One region of the Lysinibacillus sp. 1 U-2021 genome, then DNA from elsewhere that is predicted to be linked to it. Evidence: predicted binding sites of a transcription regulator. Region 1 holds the regulator's gene; each other region holds the start of a gene.
The links. The regulator LexA, encoded in region 1, represses DNA repair genes until DNA is damaged. The targets are predictions, from matches to a motif close to CGAACATATGTTCG.
Positions count from the first base shown of each region.

Region 2: a site for LexA is predicted at 1,891-1,904, ahead of QH639_RS10735 (carbohydrate kinase). Genes of this name have one in related genera too.
Region 3: a site for LexA is predicted at 3,168-3,181, ahead of uvrB (excinuclease ABC subunit UvrB). Genes of this name have one in related genera too.

Region 1 covers NZ_CP123966.1:4,321,352-4,326,678, forward strand. The annotation lists gene def (peptide deformylase) at 1-410, shown strand, start outside; gene QH639_RS23055 (YneB family resolvase-like protein) at 441-1,106, opposite strand; gene yneA (cell division suppressor protein YneA) at 1,103-1,417, opposite strand; gene lexA (transcriptional repressor LexA) at 1,584-2,201, shown strand; gene QH639_RS23070 (gamma-glutamyl-gamma-aminobutyrate hydrolase family protein) at 2,309-3,031, opposite strand; gene QH639_RS23075 (prepilin peptidase) at 3,065-3,817, opposite strand; gene QH639_RS23080 (hypothetical protein) at 3,884-4,576, opposite strand; gene QH639_RS23085 (PilN domain-containing protein) at 4,573-5,166, opposite strand; gene pilM (type IV pilus biogenesis protein PilM) at 5,166-5,327, opposite strand, start outside.
Region 2 covers NZ_CP123966.1:2,112,918-2,118,244, forward strand. The annotation lists gene QH639_RS10730 (pseudouridine-5'-phosphate glycosidase) at 1-762, opposite strand, end outside; gene QH639_RS10735 (carbohydrate kinase) at 767-1,858, opposite strand; gene QH639_RS10740 (MFS transporter) at 1,973-3,223, opposite strand; gene QH639_RS10745 (MarR family winged helix-turn-helix transcriptional regulator) at 3,408-3,866, shown strand; gene QH639_RS10750 (adenine phosphoribosyltransferase) at 3,906-4,418, opposite strand; gene recJ (single-stranded-DNA-specific exonuclease RecJ) at 4,442-5,327, opposite strand, start outside.
Region 3 covers NZ_CP123966.1:1,454,958-1,460,284, reverse strand. The annotation lists gene uvrA (excinuclease ABC subunit UvrA) at 1-1,107, opposite strand, end outside; gene uvrB (excinuclease ABC subunit UvrB) at 1,115-3,094, opposite strand; gene QH639_RS07565 (IDEAL domain-containing protein) at 3,545-3,793, opposite strand; gene QH639_RS07560 (competence protein ComK) at 4,021-4,530, shown strand; one part of gene prfB (peptide chain release factor 2) at 4,574-5,327, opposite strand, start outside.

The DNA of each region.
Region 1 (5,327 bases):
CGCTAGCAAAAAAATATAAGCTTCGCCCTGGGAGTGGGCTCTCTGCTAATCAAATTGGCGTAGATAAACGAATGTTTGCTGTACTCTTTGATGACCAAGAAATGATGCTGATTAACCCTAAAATAATGAGTCATTCCCTTAATATGATTTATCTACCGGAGGGAGAAGGCTGTCTATCTGTAAATCGACCTGTCCCTGGTTTTGTACCGAGATATGAGAGAATTAAAGTCAAAGCTTACGACATCGATGGACATGAAATCATTGTACAGTTACAGGGCTATGGGGCCATCGTTGTACAGCATGAAATCGATCATTTAAATGGCATCATGTTTTATGATCGAATAAATAAAGAGCACCCTTTCCAACTGCCTAATCATGTTATCATCGAAAGCTTTTCTTCGCTTCAGTAGTTTTTTACAGAAAAAAAATTAGCAGGAATATTATTTTCCTGCTAATCTTTCTTGGTGCTCTTGGAAACGACGATGTACAGTCGCCTTACTTACCTCAAATCCTAACCCTCTAAGCGTTATAGAAATTTCTTCAAAGGTAAATCCACGTTTGCGGAGCTTCACAATTTCCTCTACAGGTAGATCTTTTCGCTCCTGCCCCTGCGGATTACCTCGGTTCGATAAATTATTTTCTGGACGATAGCCGTTTTCTACAGCACGTCGCATACCTCGTCGAATTTTAGCATTATGGATTCTACGCTGATACTCCTCTACAATCGCTAAAATTTCAAGCAGCATCGTATCCATTTCATTTAATTGAACTGGGCCTGCATCACGCATCGAAAAAACGTCAGTTGCTGACTTTTGTAATAAATGTAATACAGCCATCCTTGCATTGCCTCGTCCTAAACGAGTTTCATCTTGGACAAAAAGAGCATTAATGTTCTTATCTTTTATAAAATCAAGCATTTCTAGTAAGCCTTCACGTTCTACATCATAGCCACTATGTTGATCTTTAAACACGCCCTTCACCGCATAGCCTTGCTCTTTAGCATAGCGCAGCAACTCTTCCTGCTGGCGCTCTAATGAGGAGCTTTGTGTTTCTTTTTCAGTACTTACGCGACAATAGACAACAGCCGATAGTTGATTATTTATCATTGTTCATTTCTCGCAATTTCGATAGTATTGATGGGACTGGCTTGATCACTCACTACAGGAATAACTAGAGATTTTCCCGCTACAATTTTAATATCTGCTAGTTCATTTTCCGTTTTTACAAGCTTTATCCAATCATCAGTACTCATTTTACCACGATATTGCTCAGCTAACGACCACAAGCTATCTCCATGTTCAATTTGAATTTCTGCGTAACTAACTTTTCCTGGATCAGTAATGTAAAGGTATGCTGCAAATAGTAAACAAGCTCCTATTAAAATTGAGATATGTGTGTTTTTCTTCAACCATGTCATAATCATTACCCCTTTTTAAGAATGTTTGTTCGGAATGTATGTTCCCATAATAAAGCGAACAAACGTTTTTGTCAAACACTTTTCGAACCTATGTTTGCATACATGTTCGCATTCTGTTATACTATCAAATAAGTAGAATGATATTAGAAAAAAGAGGTGAGCACTCATGAAAAAAGTTTCGAAAAGACAAGAGGACATTTTAGCTTTCATTAAGGAAGAGGTACGAGCTAAAGGATATCCACCATCAGTACGTGAAATTGGTGAAGCAGTTGGACTTGCTTCCAGTTCAACTGTTCATGGACATTTAGCTCGATTAGAACAAAAAGGCTTTATTCGTCGAGATCCAACAAAGCCACGCGCAATTGAAATTTTAGAGCCTGAAGAATCCATTCAAAAGCAACAGGTGATCCATGTCCCACTTGTCGGGAAGGTTACAGCTGGTTCTCCAATTACAGCAATTGAAAATATTGAAGAATACTTCCCATTACCCGATACGTATGGCACAAGTGAAGATCAATTGTTCATGCTAGAAATCATGGGGGAATCAATGATTGAAGCTGGGATTTTAGATGGAGATTTAGTCATTGTCAAACAAAAGGCAACAGCTAATAATGGGGATATTGTTGTAGCTATGACAGCTGAGGATGAAGCAACTGTAAAACGTTTCTTTAAAGAGAAAAACCATTTCCGTTTACAACCTGAAAATTCTTCTATGGAACCTATTATTGTCGATCAAGTTTCTATTTTAGGACAAGTTGTAGGTCTTTACAGACGTGTACATTAACGATTAAAGCAGGTTTTGAGGATTATGTTCCTTCTAAGAGCATGTATCCTCTTTTTTACGCAAAAAAAGAATCCATATACGATTGGATTCTTTGTATAATGCCCCTTCTAAGCTTCCTTCTTAAATTTTAAGCTCGCTTCAATAAAGGCTGAAAATAGCTTTTGAGCACTCTCATCTCCTGCTATGGCTAGTTCCTCAGGATGCCACTGAACAGCCAAGCAAAATGGCATCTCCTCATGAACTACCGCTTCGATAATACCGTCGCTGGATTTTGCTGCTACTTTTAATTTTTCTGCTAACACATTCACCGCTTGATGATGAAATGAATTCACTGCAATCTTCTCTTGTTCAACGATAGTCGCTAATAGATTGTCAGCAATAACCTGTACAGAATGGGTAGCTACAGCTCGACCTGATTGCTGCATATGTTGGAGTAACTTGGTACTAAAGTGATCACTATCAATATCCTGATATAAGGTACCACCTAATGCAACATTTAGTATTTGAATTCCTCGACAGATCCCGAAAATAGGCATCTTACGTTGGAATGCGGCTTCAATCAATGCTAACTCAATCGTATCTCGCGCTGGATGAATTTTTCCAAGCTTTAATGAAGGCTCAGCCCCGAATAGAAATGGGTGCACATCATGACCACCAGATAATAATAAACCGTCTGTAAGGGCTAAAATCTGGGCTGCCTCTTCTTCTACTCCAATTGGAATAATCAGTGGAATTCCACCTGCTTCAATGATGCTTTTACTGTAAGCAGCATTTAATTGAGAGGATAAATCATCCGCAACAAAGGCTGTAATACCAATAATCGGTTTCACTTGCTTCCCTCCAAATTCTTGAAAATTGCACAATTACCAAAAGCCTAGATACCAATTAATTAATACATCGCCATAGAAATAAACAATAACTGCGGCCAATGCAATAGATGGCCCAAACGGAATGGGTGTTTTTCTCCCCTGTTTGTTTTTCGATAACATGGTAATCCCGACAATCATACCAATCACTGCTGCTAAAAATAGCGTTAACAGTGTATCAATCGTACCCAGAACGAGACCAATTAAAAAGAATAATTTAATATCGCCTCCACCCATGCCACCGTTTGATAGCACAGCAATGATATATAATATGCCAAAACCAACCACAGCACCCACAAGAGAGTCCCACCACGGTGTTAATGGTGACAGCACTCGTCCAATAGCTAGCAAAGGTAAAAAGAATACTAACACCTTATCTGGAATTAGCATATAGGCCAAATCTGACACAACGATAATAACTAATAAGGAGATAAAAAGGAACGCTACTATCAATTCTATGCCCAAGCCTAGCTGCCAATAAGCAAAGGCAAATAATACACCTGTCATTAATTCTATGACTGGGTAAACCCAAGAAATTTTATTGCCACAACCCCGACATTTTCCTCCTAAAAATACATAAGACAAAACTGGTACTAAATCAAGCGCCGTTAGTCGTCTCTGGCATTTTGGACAATGTGAAGGAGGATGTACAATCGACTCCTTCTGTGGTACACGTAAGCCAACTACATTATAAAAAGAGCCAAAGACAAGTCCAAATAAAAAAATAAAGATCGTATAAGCCATTTCCAATTTTATGTCCTCCTAAACCAATAGGCGCCCATACAAATGAAGTATGGTGCGCCTATCAATAAAGTTTTATTGTTGTTCCTCGTAATAGAACGTCGTCACTTGCACTGTTGCCTTTAACGTAAGATCTGCATCTTTCTCAAGCTGTGCCTGCTCTCCTGGCAATTTAAATTCAATCTTATCGGTTTTCATGACACGCTCTAATTGTTCAACCTCCTGTAAAAAGCTTTCAAGAGAATTAAAATCAAGCGCACCCACCTCTAATATAAAAGTAATAAGCTTTAGATTAGTTGGTAAAGAGTCCTCCGAAAGAGATGCAATCGGTGTAGTACTCTCCTTGTTCTGCTGATCACCATTGACCTCTGCTTCAGCCTGCTCCAACATATTGAGATCATTCGATACATCAGAAGGTGTCACAGTGCCGTCTTCACCTTGAACCGTTAAAGACAGTATACGAGTTCCTGTCACCTCTTCAATCTCAGCTAAATCAAGAATAATCTTTTCAACGGCTCTTGTTGCAGGTAGCTTTTGTCTTAAGGCTAATATATTGATAGTAGGCTGTCCCTGCTCCTTGTCTAATTGTGCTAGTTGTTCTTTGACATTAGCTAATTCTTGCTGCACCTGCAATACATTACTCTCTTTTTCATTCACCTCATCCAATTTTGGTGACAGCAAATAATAATACAGCGCAAATAAAATAGCAGCTATCAACGCCAGTAACAAGATCATAGATGAATTTTTACTACTCGTTAATTTATTCATGAGCGTCGTCCTCCAGCTAAATACATAAAATCGATTGTTGCTGTGATGGACACTGAATATCGCGGTACTTCTTTAAATTTTTGTTGGGGTGTTAACGCCCTTTGTTCACCTAGCTCTATTTCAAAGTTTGAGACAGTGTTAATTTGAGCATCTGTAAAATAGCTACTCATTAAAAGTCGCTCCACATATTTCGATATATCTGTCATCGTTTCAAAATCCACTTCAATATTCACTGTGTTCTCTCCGAAAACGTAGCTACGTAAATAGGAATGAGTTGGTAATAAAGTTTTTGTTTCATCAATTAACGGTGTTACAGGATAAGAAACGCTTTGAATAAAAGTCACAGACTCTTCCAACGAACCCTGATCGACACTTTGTCGTGCGTCTAGCTCTTGCTGCAATTGATTAAGCTGTGTTGTTAATGCCTGTTCCTCTGCAGTCAATCGAGACAATTCACTTTTGGATGTAAAAAATAAAAAAAGGAAATAAGCTACAATAAGTCCCACAATGACAATCACCAAGCTATAAAAAAGCTTGGGAGAGGTTGTTCTTTTTTCAAGTTGTGGTAAGAGGTTTATATCTGGAACCATTAACGAACCTCCTTCAAAGCTAAGCCAAGCAACGTTGAAAATTCTCGCTTAAAGCGAGGAAACGATTTCTCAATTTTTTTCCCATCGACAACCCTCAGTGGTGGTTCTAAATTAGAAGCGAGTAAGTTCCCAATTGATTTCAATAGTGGGTTATCGCCAAG
Region 2 (5,327 bases), 2.2 Mb from region 1:
CTCTTCAGCTTCAACTAAAGCTTTTTCAATAATGTTTGTAATAAATGCATGCTCTAATGCTTCAGACTCAGGAATTGGATTTGCGATGACAGCGCCACCTTTTAAGCCTAATTGCCATTTCGCAGATAGCATTGCTGCAATTTCTTCTGGCGTATCTAATTGGAAGTTTACATCAAATCCACTTTGACGTGTGTAGAATGCTGGTAATTCATTCGTACCATAACCAACCACTGGCACACCTTTTGTTTCAAGATATTCTAATGTAAGACCGATGTCTAAAATAGATTTTGCACCCGCACAGATAACGGCAACATTTGTTTGTGCTAATTCTTCTAAATCAGCAGAGACATCCATTGTTGTTTCCGCACCACGATGTACACCACCAATACCACCTGTAACAAAGATTTCAATACCTGCAAGCTCTGCACAGATCATTGTCGCTGCAACTGTTGTCGCACCTAATTTTTTCGTTGCTAGTAAGTAGCCTAAGTCACGACGTGAAGCTTTTGCAACACCTTGAGCATTACCGAACATTTCTAGCTCTTCATCTGATAGACCAATTTTAATTTTCCCATCAATTAATGCAATTGTTGCTGGGACTGCACCATTATCGCGAATAATTTGCTCAACTTCACGCGCAGTTTGCACGTTTTGTGGGTATGGCATACCGTGTGAAATAATTGTTGATTCTAACGCAACGATCGGTAGACCTTTTGCTTGTCCTGCTTTTACTTCTTCTGATAATACGATGAATTCTTTCATGTTGTTATTCCTCCATTTCATTTTTCAACAAATCTACTGATAATTCAGGTCTTACTGTATAAGGAGATGCCAATGTATTTTTTGCATTGGTTAATCCAGCATCAATACATGTCTCAAAAGATTGTCCAGTCAGCCAGCTGTGAATAACAGCGCTGACAAAGGCATCTCCTGCTCCTGTCACATCTTCAATTTTGTCAATCACTTTAGCGGCAACATGACAAGGGGCAATCGTTGTAGATGCTGCATAAACGCCCTTGCTGCCAGCCGTGATAATGACATGCTCGGCACCTAATTGTAGGAGCTGTTGTAAAGCTTTTTCATAATGGGTAGCGTTTTCAATTTTATGTCCAACAATCGTTTCCGCTTCATCTGTGTTACAAATAAACCAAGTTACGCCTTGTAATGTTTCAGGTAGTCGATTCATTTTTGGCGAAGATACTGGCACAATGACAAGTGGAATATCACGAGCAAGGGCTACTTGCTGGATATACGCCACAGTTTCTTTTGGACAGTTTAAATCCAAAATAAAACAGCCCGCGTTTACAAGCATTGTTTCATGTTTTTTCAACAAGCTCGGTAACAGAAGATCGTAAACCTCCATATTTGCTACAGCTAGTGCTAGCTCACCCTGTTCATCCATGATGGCAGTATAAGAACCTGTGGAAGCCTCTGCAAGCTGCTCTACATAACGTAGATTCATAAAGGATTCCGAAGCCTCTTGGATCACTTGCCAATCAGCATCCTTACCTGCCGTTGTCAGTAACGTCACTTGGTGATTTAATCTGCCTAAGTTTTCAGCAATATTTCGACCAACGCCACCTACACTAAAGGAAGAGCTGGCAGGGTTAGATGTTCCAAATTGAACATTGCCCTTTACATGGAATTTGCGGTCTAAATTAGCTCCACCGATGCAAATAATTTCATTTTCTTCGGGTAATATATAAGCACGACCTACAATTTTTCCTTGCTTCGTTAAACTAGACACTAAATTAGCAAGCACAGGACGCGACAGATTCATTGCATCTGCCATTTCTTGCTGAGACATAAACGGATTCTGGCGAATTAAAGCAAGCACCGCCTGTTCTCTTTCATTCATAGCATCACCTTTTATTATATTTGTTTATATTATAAACTTTTGTTTGTGTTATGTCAAAAGATTCTTTATTAAAAAAGTTGAACCTCATCTTACCGAGGTTCAACTTTTATGTGTTTACGCTTGCTGGGGTGTTTGTTTTTTAACAATGATAACGAATAAACTGGCCATTGCACAAAACATTCCTGCAAGGAAAAATGCCCATGTATAAGAATTGAAAAATTTATAAATTAACCCCCCACCATACGCAGCAACCGCTGCTCCTGCTTGATGTGAAGCAAATATCCAGCCGTAGATAATACTGCTTTTTTGCATACCAAAAATTTGTCGTGTCATACTGATGGTTGGTGGCACTGTAGCAATCCAATCTAGTCCGTAAAAAATCGTGAAAATCGTTAATAAAACAAATGATCCTTGTGCGAGTGCATAAGGGAGCAATAATAAAGATGCACCTCTTAACAGGTAATACCAAAACAATAACCACCGATTATCGAAGCGATCAGATAACCAGCCAGACGCAGTTGTACCTAATAAATTAAAAATGCCCATAAAAGAAAGGAATGATGCGGCAGTGACTAAAGGAACGCCAAAGCTAATACAATAAGAAACAAAATGAGTACCAATTAATCCGCTTGTCGATAGCCCACAAATAAAAAAACTACCTGCTAAGAGCCAAAATGCTTTAACCTTAATCGCCTCAAATAAACCTTTAAAAGCCATAGCTATTGGATTCTTTTTTTGCTGTATTTGTTGTTCCTCTATAGCCTCCTCTTGTCCATAAGGAGTTAACCCCATATCCTGAGGTCTATTTTTTATAAAAAGCGCAATCATGAAAAACATTATGATACTAAGGAGTAGCATTAATGCGATAGCCCATCGCCAAGAATAGTGTTCAATAATGATAGCTAGAACTGGTAATAAAATTAACTGGCCCGTGGCTGTACTTGCCGTTAAAATACCAACCGCTAATCCTCTGCGTTTTACAAACCAATGATTCGCAACATATGGGCTAAGGACAGTTAAAAAAAGACTTGCTCCAAGACCAATAATGCCCCCCCAAATAACAATTAGCTGCCAGGATTCACTCATCAAAAATGTTAAAGTCATTCCTAATACTAAAGTTGCCATAGCACCTAGCATCATTTTCTTTAAGCCAATGACTTCAAGTAATGCAGCCATAAATGGTCCAGATATGCCATATAAAAACAAACTTACAGCAAAGGCTAAAGCAATGGTTGAACGATCCCAGTGAAATTCTTTTTCAAGAGGGTCGATAAACACGCCAGATGATGACATTGTAATTCCTGCGACAATTATCGAGAAAAATGTGACGATTAAAATAAACCAACTATAATGAACACGTTTCACCTCAACACCTTCTTTTCTTTGATAGACTACAAAACATGTATATACATGTTTAAGTCTGCTTATTTCATTTATATGTATATACATGTATAATCATAGTAAGCGTTCATAAAGCTGTCAAGAAGTAATTTCTAGTTATTGGGTGTATACTTATAATGAGTAGAATCCCCTTAAAGGAGTACTGTCGATGAAGAATCAACTTAAAAATATTGATTATACACAAATTTGTGTTTGTGCAAACCTTAGAAAAAAAACAAGGGTTGTCACACAATTATATGATAAGCTGCTACAGCCTACAGGTTTAAAAGTTACACAATATTCAATGCTTGCACATATTGACCTTCAACAAGCTGTCTCAATCAGCCGTTTAGGTGAAATTTTACAACTGGATCAAACCACTATAACACGTAATATTAATCTATTAAAGCAACATGGCTATGTTGAGTTAAAGCGAGATACCAATGATGCTCGTACCAAAAAAATAACGCTCACTGAAAAAGGTTTAGAAAAGCTGCATGAAGCAGCACCGATTTGGCAAGGCATTCAAGATAGAATTATCGAGGATATTGGAACCGAAAAATACGCAGATTTCTACGATACCTTGCGAACAATGCAAAAAATTATTCAAGCCTATGACGAAGTATAAAAAAAGCGCCCACAGTATAGGGCGCTTTTTGCCATGCTCTTAATATTGAATAAGTGTTTTAATATTTAAATCGCCAAGCTTTTCTCGACCATTTAATTCTAGAAGTTCAATCAGGAATGCACAGCCTACTACCTGACCACCTAATTGTTCTACTAAACGAACCGTTGCTTCAACTGTACCACCAGTCGCTAGTAAATCATCACAGATTAAAACTTTTTGACCAGGCTTAATTGCATCATGATGCATTGTTAACGTATCTTTACCATATTCAAGACCGTAGTCTGCACTTATTACCTCACGTGGTAATTTACCAGGTTTACGAACAGGGGCAAAGCCGATTTCAAGTGCATAGGCAACTGGACAACCGATAATAAAACCACGTGCCTCAGGGCCAACAATAATTTCAGCGCCCACTTCTTTTGCATATTCTACGATTTGGTCTGTTGCATATTTGTATGCAGGACCATTATCCATAATTGTTGTAATATCTCTGAAGGTAATGCCCTCTTTCGGCCAATTTTCAACCGTTGTAACGTATTGCTTTAAATCCATGTTATTGCTCCTCCTACGAAACGTTATTCGTCCGCTGATGTTAAACGTTCATCAAACCATTGTTTTAATTCTATATAAGGAGCATAGACAAGCTTTTGCTCCATTTCAATCTGTTCTGAACGTTGTTTGTAAGACGGTGCCTCTGTTAGTGCTTGTTTTGGAGCATTCACGTTGACAGTCGTCAGTCCACTCTCCATTTTAACAAAATCAAGCTCAAAAAACACCTGTGTCATAAATTTTAGTGTATCTAATGGCCACCCCGTATGCTTCGCTAAATCTGCGATATGCATATCAAGCGGAAAGGCTGGTCGATTTTTCAAGAACTTATAATACCAAGCAAATTGCTCACGAGTAGGTAGACCACTGAAGTATTGTGAGTCAGGCATATAAAAATGAGCATAAATACGTGAAGGGGCTGTCTTCTGTAAAACGTCCTCTAGCTTTTGAACATTGTGTGGCAAGTCTAAGAGCACGATGTAATCACTTTGTTCAATATTTGAAAGGGCTGGGTCAACCAGTGTAATAGATGCACCTATTAATGATTGATAATAGGTCATCGTTTCTGGACGAAAGGCGATAAACCGGGCCACGTCCTTCGGTACGGTATTCAGCCATCGAGCTGTTTGACGGATACCACGAATATCAAATAACTGCCATTCTGTAGTTTGGACATCCTCGATCATAAATTGGGCTTTTTTACGCCCCTGCCATTCGTTAATTTGCAAATCGCCTATAAAGGAAACTTTGATGCCATACGTTAATTCATCATGTAAATGCCCTTTGTTAAAACCAACACTATCCAATTTATCATAGCCGTTTGTTATTTCCATTTTAATATGATTCTCGCCCGCTCCAATTTTACGCATGGAGGCGATTTCTACATCCTCCAGCACATACACAGGCTTAGGG
Region 3 (5,327 bases), 2.1 Mb from region 1:
ATCTCGCACATTGCCAAACTCATTTTCATAATGGAAGTGTATCTTGTCTTTTCCAGAGCCATATAAAATCTTGTCCATTTTTTCCTTTGGCAAATCCTTCACAGGCATGTCCATTGGAATATCGTAATGATCACATACAGCTTTTAGTAATTGTGGGTAGTACTGCGAACTAGTTGGCTCCCATGGTGCGATGGCATGCTCTAACAAGGAACGATCCCAATCAGGCACCACTAAATCTAAATCCACCTCTTGTGTTGAACCTAAGCCATCACAACTTGGACAAGCACCAAACGGACTATTAAATGAAAACATACGAGGCTCTAACTCACCAATAGAAAAACCACATAATGGGCAGGCATGATGCTCACTAAATAGTAACTCTTCATGTTCCATCACATCGACAAGCACACGTCCATCCGCTAGACGTAAAGCCGTTTCTAAAGAATCACTCAGACGAGCAGCCATCCCTTCCTTCATAACAACACGGTCGACTACTACTTCGATGGAATGCTTTTTATTTTTATCAAGTTCGATAGCATCATCTAAATCACGCAATTCTCCATCAATTCGTACACGAACAAACCCCTGCTTTTTTAAATCTTCTAGCAGTTTAACATGGGTACCCTTACGTCCAGAAACCATTGGTGCAAGGAGCTGCATCTTAGTTCTCTCAGGATAGGTTAATAAACGATCCACCATTTGCTCAATTGTTTGTGAAGTGATTTCTATACCATGATTTGGACAGATTGGTTTACCAATGCGGGCATAAAGTAAACGTAGGTAATCATAGATTTCCGTTACCGTACCGACAGTAGATCGTGGGTTACGACTTGTCGTTTTTTGATCAATGGAAATAGCAGGCGATAAACCTTCTATCGCATCGACATCTGGCTTATCCATTTGTCCAAGAAATTGACGGGCATAGGCGGAAAGGGACTCAACGTAACGACGCTGGCCCTCCGCATAAATTGTGTCAAATGCTAAAGAAGACTTTCCGGAGCCCGATAATCCTGTTAAAACGACTAATTGGTCACGCGGAATTGTGACATTAATATTTTTTAAATTATGAGCACGTGCACCTTGCACGACGATTTCAGTATTTTTCACAAGTCATTCACCCTTCTACCTTCAATTCAAATATTGTATCTCGTAACTCAGCCGCACGTTCAAAATCAAGCGCTTTTGCTGCTTCCTTCATTTCGACTTCTAGAGAAGCCAAGAGCTGTTCTCTTTCCGCCTTTGTCAGCTTTTTGCCTTTTGTGGCCTTTGTTACATAGGATTCCTCTTCTTCTGCTACTTGTGTTGCGCGAATCACATCTGGGATTTTCTTAATGATCGTTTGAGGTGTTATGCCATGCTCCTCGTTATAAGCCATTTGTAACGCACGACGACGTTTCGTTTCATCAATTGCCTTTTTCATCGAGTCTGTTACATGGTCTGCATACATAATGACATGACCATTCGCGTTACGAGCAGCACGACCAATGGTTTGAATCAATGAACGCTCTGAACGTAAAAATCCTTCTTTATCAGCATCTAAAATGGCCACAAGGGACACTTCAGGAATATCAAGACCTTCACGCAATAAATTAATACCAATTAGCACATCATACGTTCCTTTGCGTAGCTCACGGATAATTTCAATACGCTCTAGTGTCTTAATTTCTGAATGTAGGTATTCTACTTTTAAGCCCATTTCCTTCAAGTAAGCCGATAAATCCTCAGACATTTTCTTCGTTAGCGTTGTCACTAAAACTCGCTCATCTCGCGCAATTCGATCTTGTATTTCATCAATTAAATTATCGATTTGCCCTTCGATAGGACGTACATCAATTAATGGATCTAATAATCCAGTTGGTCGGATAATTTGCTCTACCATTTCTGGTGTATGCTCCAGCTCATATGGACCAGGTGTGGCTGATACATAAATTGCTTGATGTACACGATTTTCATACTCTTCAAAACGCAAAGGACGGTTATCAAGTGCTGATGGCAAGCGGAAGCCGTGTTCTACGAGCACACCTTTACGCGCTTGGTCACCATTGTACATTCCTCGAACCTGTGGAAGTGTTACGTGACTTTCATCAACCACGAGTAAAAAATCTTCTGGGAAGTAATCTAGCAACGTATATGGAGTAGCACCTGCTTCACGCAATGTTAAATGACGTGAATAGTTTTCAATCCCAGAGCAAAAGCCCATTTCACGCATCATCTCTAAGTCATAACGTGTACGTTGTTCTAAACGTTGTGCCTCTAGTAATTTATCTTCTGCACGTAATAATGCAAGTCGTTCCTCTAATTCTTTTTCAATATTTTCAATCGCTTTACGCATTTTCTCTTCTCGTGTAACGAAGTGGGATGCTGGGAAAATAGCAACATGCTCTCGATCCGATAAAATCTCTCCCGTTAGTGCATCTACCTCACGGATACGATCGATTTCATCCCCAAAAAATTCCACACGAATACAATGCTCATCACGAGAGGCTGGGAAGATTTCCACTACATCTCCACGTACCCGAAATGTTCCGCGAGTAAAACTAACATCATTTCGCTCATACTGAACGTCTACAAGCTTGCGTAATAGCTGATTACGTTCAATTTCCATACCTGTACGAATGGAAACAACCATTTCTCGATATTCTTCGGGAGAACCTAAACCATAAATGCAGGACACAGATGCAATAATAATGACATCCTCACGCTCAAACAATGCAGAAGTAGCAGAGTGACGCAGCTTATCAATTTCATCGTTAATACTAGAGTCTTTTTCTATATAGGTATCTGTCTGCGGTACATAAGCTTCTGGTTGGTAGTAATCATAGTAGCTGACAAAATATTCAACAGCGTTATTCGGGAAGAATTCTTTAAATTCACTATACAACTGGCCAGCTAGTGTTTTATTGTGTGCCATGATTAGTGTTGGTTTTTTGACTTGCTGGATGACATTCGAAATGGTAAACGTCTTACCTGTTCCAGTAGCACCAAGCAATGTTTGATGACGTTTGCCTGCTTTCACACCCTCCACTAATTCCGCAATGGCCTGTGGCTGATCCCCGTTAGGCTGATATGGCGCTTGTAAATCAAATGTTTGCACTCATGTCCCCGTCCTTTCCTTCCAATTTGTACATATATTTTAGCATAGCAATATTAAAATTTCGAACATTTAACGAACGAATGTTTGTAAAAATTTTTTTCATCTCTAAAATTTTTATTACATAATAATAAGGTCCATTTAACTTGTTACTCTTATAATAGCCGTTTTATTAGATTTTCAAGCTTCATCGATGGATGAGATTTCCTTTTTGCTTCATGTGTAGCTCATACTCTCTCAGGAGCCTGGCTCTCCTCCTTTTATGAGCGGATTCTACTTTATCGGAGCGCTTTCGCTTTTTTATAAACAGAGGCTCAAACTTTTTGAATGACTTTCCTCATTCTATAAGCAAAACCACTTCTTCTAATCAAAACATACACTCTTTATATCCACTGCAACTATTTTCAAAAGCAAAAAAATCCCACTCTCCAATAGATATGGAGAGCGGGTTCGTCAATAGGATTCTTCTTCTGTTTGGAGTAAGGAAGTTAGTTCGGATGCGTATTGATAAAATGCGTTTTCATCTTTTTCATCGAGTGCTCTATCAATCAGAACCATGAGCTGCTCTTGCCGATGCATACGCTGGATACGATTTAAAAATAAATCTAAATAAATCTCGTTTAATAATTTCTCTGCCTCATCAACTTTTTTCGACTGACCAACGGCTTTCAGAAAATCGGTATACGAATAATATTTATCCAACGATCTCACCTCGATCCTTTTCTAAATTATATGAAAATTGAAATTAAAAAGCAATGCTTACGATTCGAAAATATCTTAGATTAGCTATTAATCAATTGATATTTAGAGCAAATTCTCTAGGCATTTCGTGCTTTTATGAACGATTTTCAACTATTTCATCCAATTTAAGAAAGTCATATTCTGTTTTACACTACCGTTATCACTAGAAAAAAGGAGGCACTCCCTATATGACAACTAACTTTGTAAACGGCTACTTAATGTCATTCAATACTTATTTGCTGCAACCTATTCAGCATGAATCCAAAGTCTTCACGCATGTTATTGATAAGCATAATGAGCTGATTGTTACACGCAAACCGATGCATGTCCTTCGAAAATCCTGTCTCTCATTAGGATCTACCTATGAAGCCGCAAAACAATCGGCTAAACGTTTTTTCGGCAATCAACACAAGCTACCAATCGTCGTGGCCTTTGATTACGGTTATCCCTGTATTTTTCTGCCAACTTATTCTCCCAGCTCCATTCATAATATATGGATAGGGCTTCATGCAATTATTAATATTACACCTAGTGAAATGGGGTGTATTGTAACGTTAAAAAATAATAAACAAATCGAACTACCTATTCGATATGCTTCCATTAGTAAACAATTTCTTAACGCTTCTATGCTGTATAAATATTACATGAGTGAACGAAAACAGCTTAGCCAAGATGCACCCTATCACCCACCCTTTTAACAAAAATTCCCCAAGAGCATCTCACTCTTGGGGAATTTGGGTATTAATTTATTTTTGAACGTAAATAGGCATTAATAAATGGATCTAAATCGCCATCCATCACTGCACCCACATTACCTGTTTCTTCATTTGTACGATGATCCTTCACCATTGAGTATGGGTGGAAGACATACGAACGAATTTGGGAGCCCCAGCCTATTTCTTTTTGTTCACCACGTATTTCATCTAATTGTGCCTGCTGTTTATCAAGTTCTAATTGATATAGCTTCCCTTTTAACATCGTCATCGCTTTTTCACGGTTTTTAATCTGGGAGCGCTCAGCTTGACATTGTACGATCGTACCAGTAGGAATATGCGTAATACGAACGGCAGAATCTGTCGTATTAATATGCTGACCACCTGCACCTGTAGCACGATACGTATCAATTTTTAAATCCTCTGTACGAATATCGATTTCAATATTGTCGTCAAACTCTGGCATAACATCACAGGAAACAAAAGACGTATGACGGCGGCCCGACGAATCGAATGGAGAAATACGTACTAGACGATGCACACCCTTTTCCGCTTGTAAATAACCGAAAGCATTGTGACCTTTAATCGACAATGTTACAGATTTAATTCCGGCTTCATCTCCTGGTAGATAGTCCACTGTTTCCACTTTAAATCCACGCTTCTCAGCCCATCGTGTATACATACGTAATAGCATTGAACCCCAGTCCTGTGATTCCGTACCACCAGCACCAGGATGCAGCTCTAAAATGGCATTGTTTTGATCGTATGGGCCACTTAGCAGT